DNA from 2 places in the Arthrobacter monumenti genome. Region 2 is predicted to be linked to the other one. Evidence: predicted binding sites of a transcription regulator. Region 2 holds the regulator's gene; the other holds the start of a gene.
What was found. Region 2 encodes HspR, which represses chaperone genes until heat shock. Its sites were predicted from a motif close to AAGTTGAGTCNNNNNGACTCAACTT; they were not measured.
Positions count from the first base shown of each region.

Region 1: the regulator HspR is predicted to act here: its motif matches at 2,658-2,682, upstream of ACX80B_RS03560 (Hsp20/alpha crystallin family protein).

Region 1 is NZ_JBTNCY010000002.1:143,030-147,223, forward strand. It holds gene ACX80B_RS03540 (mycothiol transferase) at 1-168, shown strand, start outside; gene ACX80B_RS03545 (MerR family transcriptional regulator) at 193-843, opposite strand; gene ACX80B_RS03550 (DUF2306 domain-containing protein) at 910-1,401, shown strand; gene ACX80B_RS03555 (CBS domain-containing protein) at 1,448-1,861, opposite strand; gene ACX80B_RS03560 (Hsp20/alpha crystallin family protein) at 2,133-2,597, opposite strand; gene ACX80B_RS03565 (HNH endonuclease signature motif containing protein) at 2,757-4,194, opposite strand, start outside.
Region 2 is NZ_JBTNCY010000013.1:30,507-34,700, forward strand. It holds gene ACX80B_RS16630 (MFS transporter) at 1-461, shown strand, start outside; gene ACX80B_RS16635 (amidohydrolase) at 544-1,758, opposite strand; gene ACX80B_RS16640 (UPF0758 domain-containing protein) at 1,942-2,292, shown strand; gene ACX80B_RS16645 (heat shock protein transcriptional repressor HspR) at 2,289-2,717, opposite strand; gene ACX80B_RS16650 (DnaJ C-terminal domain-containing protein) at 2,785-3,765, opposite strand; gene ACX80B_RS16655 (nucleotide exchange factor GrpE) at 3,873-4,194, opposite strand, start outside.

The DNA of each region.
Region 1 (4,194 bases), on a different contig from region 2:
ACAGTCGAATACATCCGCTGCCTATCCGGTGAGGACCTCGACCAAGTCATCGACGACTCCTGGGATCCGCCTGTGACCCTCGGAATCCGGCTGGTCAGCGTGACCCAGGACTGCCTCCAGCATGCGGGGCAGGCCGCTTATGTCCGGGGACTGCTCCGAAACCAGTAAGCACCTGGTGTTGCGAGCCATCCCTCAGGACTGATACTTCCTGATGCTTTCGGAAGTCTGGGCCAAGGCAAGCATCCGGACCAGAAGCCTGCTGTACTCGTGGACGCCGACCGCCACCGTTAGGACGGCACTGTCGCGGCTGCCGCCCTCGGTCACAAAACCGACATCCTGCTGCGCCACCCGGTCGACAGCTTCTGCATAACCCTCTACAACGTCCCGGCTGACCGTGATGCCAAGCGCCTCCATCTGGGAGAGATGCGCATTCAAGGCATTCCGGGCATCCGACGGAACGTCCGGCCAGTCCTCGCCATTGATGACGGCGCTGGTCAACGGATGCTCGCGGGTCTCGCTCAAGTCGTAGCCAAGCACCAGCGACTGGGTCTTGCCGAGCAGGTCGAGAAAACTTACTTCCGGATCGTCGATGACGCTGACGAGGGTCTTAATCTGGCCGATGCTCAGCCCAACGACCTTACGCAACGCGGTGATGAGTTCGAGCCGGACCAAGTGCGCATCGGCATATTCGGCGAGCGTGGGATGCCTGCTTTCGCCTGCCGGCAGCAGATCCTCGCGGAGGTAGAACTTGATGCTCGCAGCGCTGATGCCCGAGCGGCGGCTGAGTTCCTTGAGCTGCACCGGGTACCTCGCTCTGTCGTGACCGTCGGGCGAATCGATCATTGGATAGGGATTTGTGGCTTCACTATCTTGATTTACAGCCTTGGATAGTGACTCTATCCTAAACGTATGGATCTCTGGACGCCCCTCATTGCAGGCCACGTTATTGCCGCGAGTTACGTTCTTGTGCTCGGTCCCTTCAATATCTTCCGCCGCAAACGGGACCGTATCCATAAGATCATTGGCTTCACCTGGGTGACCGCCATCGCCGTCACATGCATCTCAAGTTTCTGGATCATGGACGAAGGCCACTTCACCTGGTTGCATGGGCTTTCTGCGTTCACCTTGACCACCGTGACGCTGGGTATCATCAGCGCAGCACGCGGCAACATACCGGCGCACCGCGGGAACATGATCGGCAGTTATCTTGGCACGCTTATCGCGTTTATCTTCGCCGCGACAGCACCTGGCAGGCGACTCCCGCTGCTCGTATCAACTGAACCGGCGACGGTTGCTTTCGCCGCCATCCTGATCCTTGCTACGGCTGCGGCGTTCTTCTTTACCCTCAAGCGCACCGTCCGGACGAAGCCCCGACCTGTGGCCACCTCGCTTGCACGGTAGGTGGCCAACAGCCTTGGGTGCTATCCGTACTTCCGCGAGGGGGTGATTAGAACGAAATGAACTCCACCAGCTCCCCGGAGCGCTCCTCTGGGAAATTGCGGGCAATGTCAGCCTGGCTCAGCATGCCCACCAGATCGTGTCCATCTACGACGGGCAGCCGGCGGATCTTATGTTGTTGCATCGTATCGATGGCTTCTTCGACGCTGTCATCCGCGCCGATAGTTACGGGCTTCCCCTGGCCGAGTTCGCCGGCCTTTGCCGTTTTCGGGTCTCCGCCCTTGGCGAGGCACTTAACTACAATGTCCCGGTCGGAGATGACACCCTTGAGCCGGTTGTCCTCGCCGCAGATTGGAAGCGATCCGACGTCCAGATCCAGCATTTTCCGGGCTGCTTCTTCAAGCGTCTCGTTCTCGCCGATGCACTCCGCGCCACCGGTCATAATGTCGCGTGCGACAGCCATGATGATTCCTCCTCGATCAGATTCGATGTACCTGAATTGCTAAAACTAAGCATACTGTCTATCGGGTGGAGCTTGCTGGAGGTGCGACCTTGAAAATGGGCAATGGTGGACCGGCAGCGCAATGTGGGCGGAATAAATGAACGCAGGGGACGGAAATGCAGCCGTCCCCTGCTCGTCATGTGTGCATCGCCCGAGTCCTTACCGCCGTCTTCGTCCGATGCACTCGTATCGGCGGGGACTGCCTCGTCGAATGGGCGGGGGGATGCGTCATTTAGGACGCCGTGACCTCCGGCTGCTTCTCTTCACTTCCCCCGTCCACCGTGGGCTCACTGGCGAGGGAGCCAGTCGAGATCTCGATCTTGCGGGGTTTTGCCCGTTCGCTAACCGGGATGATCACGTTCAGGATGCCGTTCTCGTAGTGGGCGGAAATACTCCCAGTGTCGATGCCCTGTCCCAGGTTCAGCTGCCGCATGTAAGAACCGTTCTGGCGTTCGCGGGTGAGCCACTTTACGCCTTCCTCAGTGCGGGCCGTGCGCTCGGCACGGATGGTCAGCAGCTGACCGTCGACATCGATGTCCACCGAACCGGGGTCGATCCCAGGCAGGTCGGCATTCAGAATGTAGCGGTCGCCGTCGCGGTAAAGATCCATCGGCATCAATCTCGGCCCCTGGTGGTTGTCCAGAAGAGCTTCGGCGACGCGGTCCAGTTCGCGGAATGGGTCGAATTTCATGGCCATTGTTGTGTCAACTCCTTCACATACACCGCACCGTCATGGTTGCGGCGATCTCAGTTACTAAAGTTGAGTCGATATCGCTCAACTAGAAAAATATTAGCACTGAGAAGCGCGGAGTGCTAAATGCGGCGCATTCTGCTCTGAGCGAACAGTGGGCTCGCTTCAGAATGGTGGTGGGGTTTGGTCGTGGTCGCCGTTTGGGACAGCGCCGGCGTTTTTGGGGTTCCATGGGTCGAAGTGGTGGCCGTTGCCGGTGGCGTAGCGTTGGGCGTCTTTGCGGCTGGTGAGGACGGGGCCTTCGGGTTTGGATGTGTAGGTTCGTCCTGCTGGTGATGTGACGGTGATGGTGCCGTCTTTGTCTTGGGTGTCTTTCCATCCGCAGGCGGTTTTACGGAGATGATGCATGGGGCAGTAGCCTTTCAGCGATTCGTAGTCTGTTTTTCCGCCTTCGGCCCAGGGCGTGGTGTGGTCGAGTTCGGTGAAGCGTGCGGATCGGTTGCAGCCCGGTGCGCGGCAACATCGGTCGCGGATATTGATCATTTTTTTCAGGTCGGCGGGTACTTTGTAGGTGGTTCTGCCGAAGGAGATCATCGCCCCGGTTTCCGGGTGGGTGAGGATCCGTTTGAATGAGGGGGCGTTCGCGCATAGTTTTCGGGCGGTTTCGTCGTCCATGGGTCCGAAGCCTTCAAGCTCAGCCGGCTCTTCGGAGAGGCCGAGCAGGGTGAGGACGGGGACGGTGACGATGACTTCGGGTTTGATCTGCTCGTAGTTGGGCAGGTGTGGTTCCGCCACGGCCTGACCGGAGGAAGCAGTGCCGGTTGAGCCGGGGGACGGATTCCCACCCCTGCCACGATCGTTGTTGTTGTCATCGTTCAGGCCCGCAATTGGTCCATCTGGGATCGGCCCGGTGCCGAGGAGGAGGTCGGTGAAGACGTCGGCGCAGAGTTGGGTGCCGGTTCGTTCCTCGTCCGGGGAGCGGAGGGCCCGGGCGGCGTCGGTGATTCGGTTGTAGGCGGCGGTGGCGGCTTCGGCGGGCAGGTAGGCGCCGAGCCAGGCCATGCCGTCTTCGGCGGGCTGGTACCAGGCCCTGCGGTCGCAGGCTGCTTTCTTTTTCCGCCGGGCGCCGGATTCGGGGTGCATGCGTTCGCGGAGGCGCTTGGCCTTGCCGGCCAGTTTCGGCCGTGGCAGTTCCGGTGCGTCGGCGAGCAGTTCCTTCTCGAATTCGGGTTGGGCGTGCTCGGGGAGGGTTTGTGCCTGGTCGATGATGACCATGGCCTGGTCCCGGTTCAGTTCCCCGGTTTCGAGGCGTTCGAGGGTGGCGGGGAAAGAGCCGACCAGTTCGGTGCTTTCGAAAATGAGTTTCTGGGCTGTCCTCGTTGCGATGGTCAACGCGCCGCTGACTTCGCCCTCGACGTTCATCCGGGCCAGGCGTTCGGCGTTCCGTGACGGGCCGGCCGGATCGGGCTGAGGGACCGTGCCGGCGGATGTTTCGCAGAGCCGGGTGACCAGGCGGGCTTTGAGTCCCTCCGCCCACGCGATGAGCTGCCCGGCCGAGACCAGGGCCATGGTCGCTTCATCGAAGGACAAGACCCCGGGCACC
Region 2 (4,194 bases):
GCGGCGCCGCGCTGTGGGCCGGAGTGGCAGCGAACCTGGTGTTCCTGGCCGCCCTCCCGGTATGGGGCAAGCTCTCCGACCGGTACGGCCGGCGCCCCATCCTCTGGACCAGCGCCCTCGGTTGTGCACTAATGTTCTTCCCGATGACCTGGCTGCTGCAGGATTCCGCCTTCCAGCTGTTCATCGCCATGTCGGTGATGCTGATCTTCATCGCCGGCAGCGCATCGATTGTTCCCGCCGTCTACGCGGAGCTTTTCCCGACAAGCATCCGCACCGTAGGTGTCGGCGTTCCTTACTCGATCTGCGTGGCCGTCTTCGGCGGCACCGCCCCCTACCTGCAGACCTGGCTTAACTCGATCGGCGGACCGACTGCGTTCGCCCTCTACACCGTCACCCTGCTGGTGGTGTCCTTCCTGGTGATCTTCACCATTCCGGAGACAAAGGGCAAGGACCTGCGCTAAACACTCAGGCGGGAGGGCGGCGCGATGGCGCCCCTCCAGGACGGCGGTGCAGCGGAAGACGCTGCACCGCCGTTTCGCGCTGTCAGATAATCTCCAGTTGATTGGCGACGACGCGGCCGCGATGGATCACGGTACGGTTGGCCGGCCGGTCCATGATGGCTGAGGTGACTGTTTCGCCCTCGACCAGAACCAGCTCTGCCGGGTCCCCTGCTGAGACCCCGGGCCGGTCCGCAACTGATGCCAGCCGGGCGACGTCGTCGAACATCATTGAACCTCCGCCCACCGAAGCGACGGCCAGGCAATGTTCAATCAGCTGGTCGGTGCGGAATCCGCTCGTGAAGGCGAGCTGCCACGTTCGGTCCAGCATGTCCGCGTTTCCGTATGGCGACCAGTAGTCACGCTGCCCGTCCTGTCCAAGCCCCACCCGGACGCCCGCTTCGGACAGCTGCTGCAGAGGGAGCACAGCCGGAGCCGCTGGCGCAACAGTGGCTGTCGAGATGTCCGCCCCGGCAAAGTCCTCGATCAGCCTGCGGGTGATGGTCTCGTTGACACCCCAGAGCGCGTAGCCATGTGAAATGGTGACTTTTGATTGCATCCCGAGGGCCTTGGTCCGCTCCACGATCAGGTCGGCACTGAATACGCCCAGCTGTCCCGGTTCGTGCAGGTGGATATCGATCGGGACCTGGTACTTTTCGGCCAGGGAGAACACGATATCCAGGTGTTTGGCGGGATCGCGGTCCAGCGCGCAGGGATCGATGCCACCCACCACGTCGGCGCCCTGTTTCAGCGCCTCTTCCAATACCTCGACGCTGCCCGGTTCCCGCAGCAGGCCGGCCTGTGGGAAGGCGATGATCTGCACATCCGCGCGGTCCCGGTGGATCTCGCGGGCGGCCGCGACGGCGTCGAAGCGTTCCAGCCGGCAGTCGGCATCGACTTGCGCGAAACTGCGGACCCTCGTGGTCCCGCGGGCGATCATCAGCTCCAGGGCATGGGCCACCCGCTCCCGGATGCCCACCTCTGCCGTACGCCAGTTCCTTCGGTCGTTGAGCATCATCCCCCAGACGCCAGGGGAACCGGTATGCTCCCGGAACGGCAGGCCGAGACGGGTGGAATCCAGATGCACATGGACGTCGGAGAACGAGGGCAGCAGCAGCCTGCCGCGGCCTTCAACCACGTTGCAGTGGTGCTCCGTTTGTGGATCGTGCGGCTCGACGGCGGTAATCCGGCCGGAGCCGAGGGTCACGTCAGCGGGTTGCCCGCCCCACGGCCGGACGCAACGAAGGATGGTGTGTGGCACGGACGACCTCCGGGATTCTCTACTCCTGGCCCCCGCACGAGGACCAGCTGACCGGCTCCAGCCTATTCCACGGCTGTGACAGGCGCCGGCTCTCTGCCTCCACAACGGTGCACGGAATGAGCGCTGTCCACATTGAGAGGCGCCGCCCTCCTGACGCCGTCGCTGCATCCGTAGTCTCGGGACATGACATCACGAAGCATTATGGAAATGCCCATCGAGGAAAGACCGCGGGAACGGCTGCTCATGGTCGGGGTCCGCCGGCTCAAGGATGCAGAGGTCCTCGCCATCATCATCGGTTCCGGAGGACGTGGCCGGAGCAGCCTCGAGCTTGCCCGGTCACTGCTGAAGAAATTCGGTGGAGCGGCCGGGTTGTCGATCGCCTCTGTCGACGAGCTGCAGGAGGCGGAAGGAGTTGGTCAGGCACTGGCCATGCGTCTTGCCGCCTCCATGGAGCTGGCACGGCGGTCACAGCGCGGACTGCAGCGCCGCCGGCCACAACGGGCTCTATCAAGCGCGCCGGGCGATGCCGGTTAGGGACGCCAAAGGACGACGGCGGACGAACGCGGCCGCGGCCGCTGGCCCTGGGCGAGGGTAACCACGTCGCCGCCAACACTTCCGGCCGCGAAGACCCGGGCAGCGTCCCTGCGGCTTAGCCGGCCGGATTTGGCCTCTTGGAGTTCCGCGGTCAGTTCGGATACCTTCGCGCGAAGCGCATCCACCTGGTTTTCCAGTTCCAGAATCCGCTTGATGCCTTCAAGCGATACACCTTCGCCCGAGAGCCGCTGGACTTCACGCAGGGCATCCACATCGCGTTGCGAATAACGGCGGGACCGGCCGGGCGCACGGCTCGGCCTCACAATGCCGAGCCGGTCATACTGACGCAGCGTCTGCGGATGCATTTCCGCCAGTTCGGCGGCCACGGAGATCACAAAGAGCGGCGCATTCACGTCCAGTCCCATCATGTCCTCCTTGTCCGGGAATCTTATCTTGAACCCCCGTCCGGCCACGCCGGATGGGGAATCGGAATTACAACTTTGCCTTCTCCTTCAGTGCTCCACGCGGATCACCGTCGGAGGTTGCTTCTGCGAAGGCGGCCACCGCTGCTTCGGCGTCCTTGGACAAGCGCTGCGGCACCACAACATCGATGGTCACGAGCAGGTCGCCGGTAACCTTCGACGTCGAAACGCCCTTGCCTTTGACCCTTAGCGTGCGGCCGGAGGGCGTCCCGGCCGGAATCTTGACCCTGACAGTGTCACCGGTCAGCGTCGGAACCGATATTTGGGCGCCCATGGCGGCCTCCGGGAAGGTGACCGGAACGTGGATGCGGATATTGTCGCCCTCGCGGACGAAGAATTCATGCGGCTTGACGTTGACCGTCACCACCAGGTCCCCATTTCCGGCAGGTCCGGTCTGGCCTTTGCCACGGACGCGGATCTTCTGCCCATCCTTCACCCCTGCGGGGATACGCACTTGCGTTACATCGCCGCGGGAGTTCCGAAGGCCTATCGTCGTGCCCTTGATCGATCCGCCGAAGGAGATTGATGTGTTCGCGGTAAGGTCGGCGCCCTTCGAGGGCGGCGGCTGGAACCCGCCTCCGCCGAACAGGTCTGCGAATTCCGGCGGCAACCCTGAGGTATCGAATCCGCCTGTCGAGTACCGGCTGCGGCCCCGCCGTCCGGTGCCCTGGTTGAACAGTCCGCCGAATACGTCCTCGAACCCGGCCCCGCCGCTCGGCCCGCCGGCCCCGCCGGACGTGAAGCGCGCACCGGAACCCATGGCATGGATGGCGTCATACTGTTCGCGCTGCTCGTCGTCGGACAGCACGGAGTAAGCCTCGCTGATGTTCTTAAAAGTCGTTTCCGCGGCAGCGTTGCCCGGATTCTGGTCCGGGTGGTGCGTGCGCGCCAGCTTGCGGTAAGCCTTCTTGATGTCGGCCTGCGTGGCGTCTTTGGAGACACCGAGGACCTTGTAGAAGTCTTTGTCGATCCAATCCTGACTGGCCGCCATGGCGCCTCCTCTCAATCAAAATCTGTAGTGTCCCGGGGTCTGGAAACCATCGTATGTGGTTCCCAGACCCCGGAGCTTATTCAGTGCTTTTACACTCTGCCGGAAGATTATTCCGGTACGGAGACACCCACCTGCGCGGCGCGCAGGACCCGGTCGCCCGACTTGTAACCGGCACGGAGAACGTGGCTGACGGTCTCGACCTCCACATCCGTGCTTGGCTGCTGGAGCAGCGCTTCGTGGATGTTCGGGTCGAATTCGACGCCGACTTCACCGTATCGGACCAGACCATGCTGGTTCAGGACCGCATCGAGCTTGTTCGAGATCGAAGCAAACGGGCTGCCATCGAGGTCGCCATGCTGACGGGCTGCCTCAATGTCGTCCAGGACGGGCAACAGGGAGTTGAGCACGGAGATAACTGCCATCTCGCGG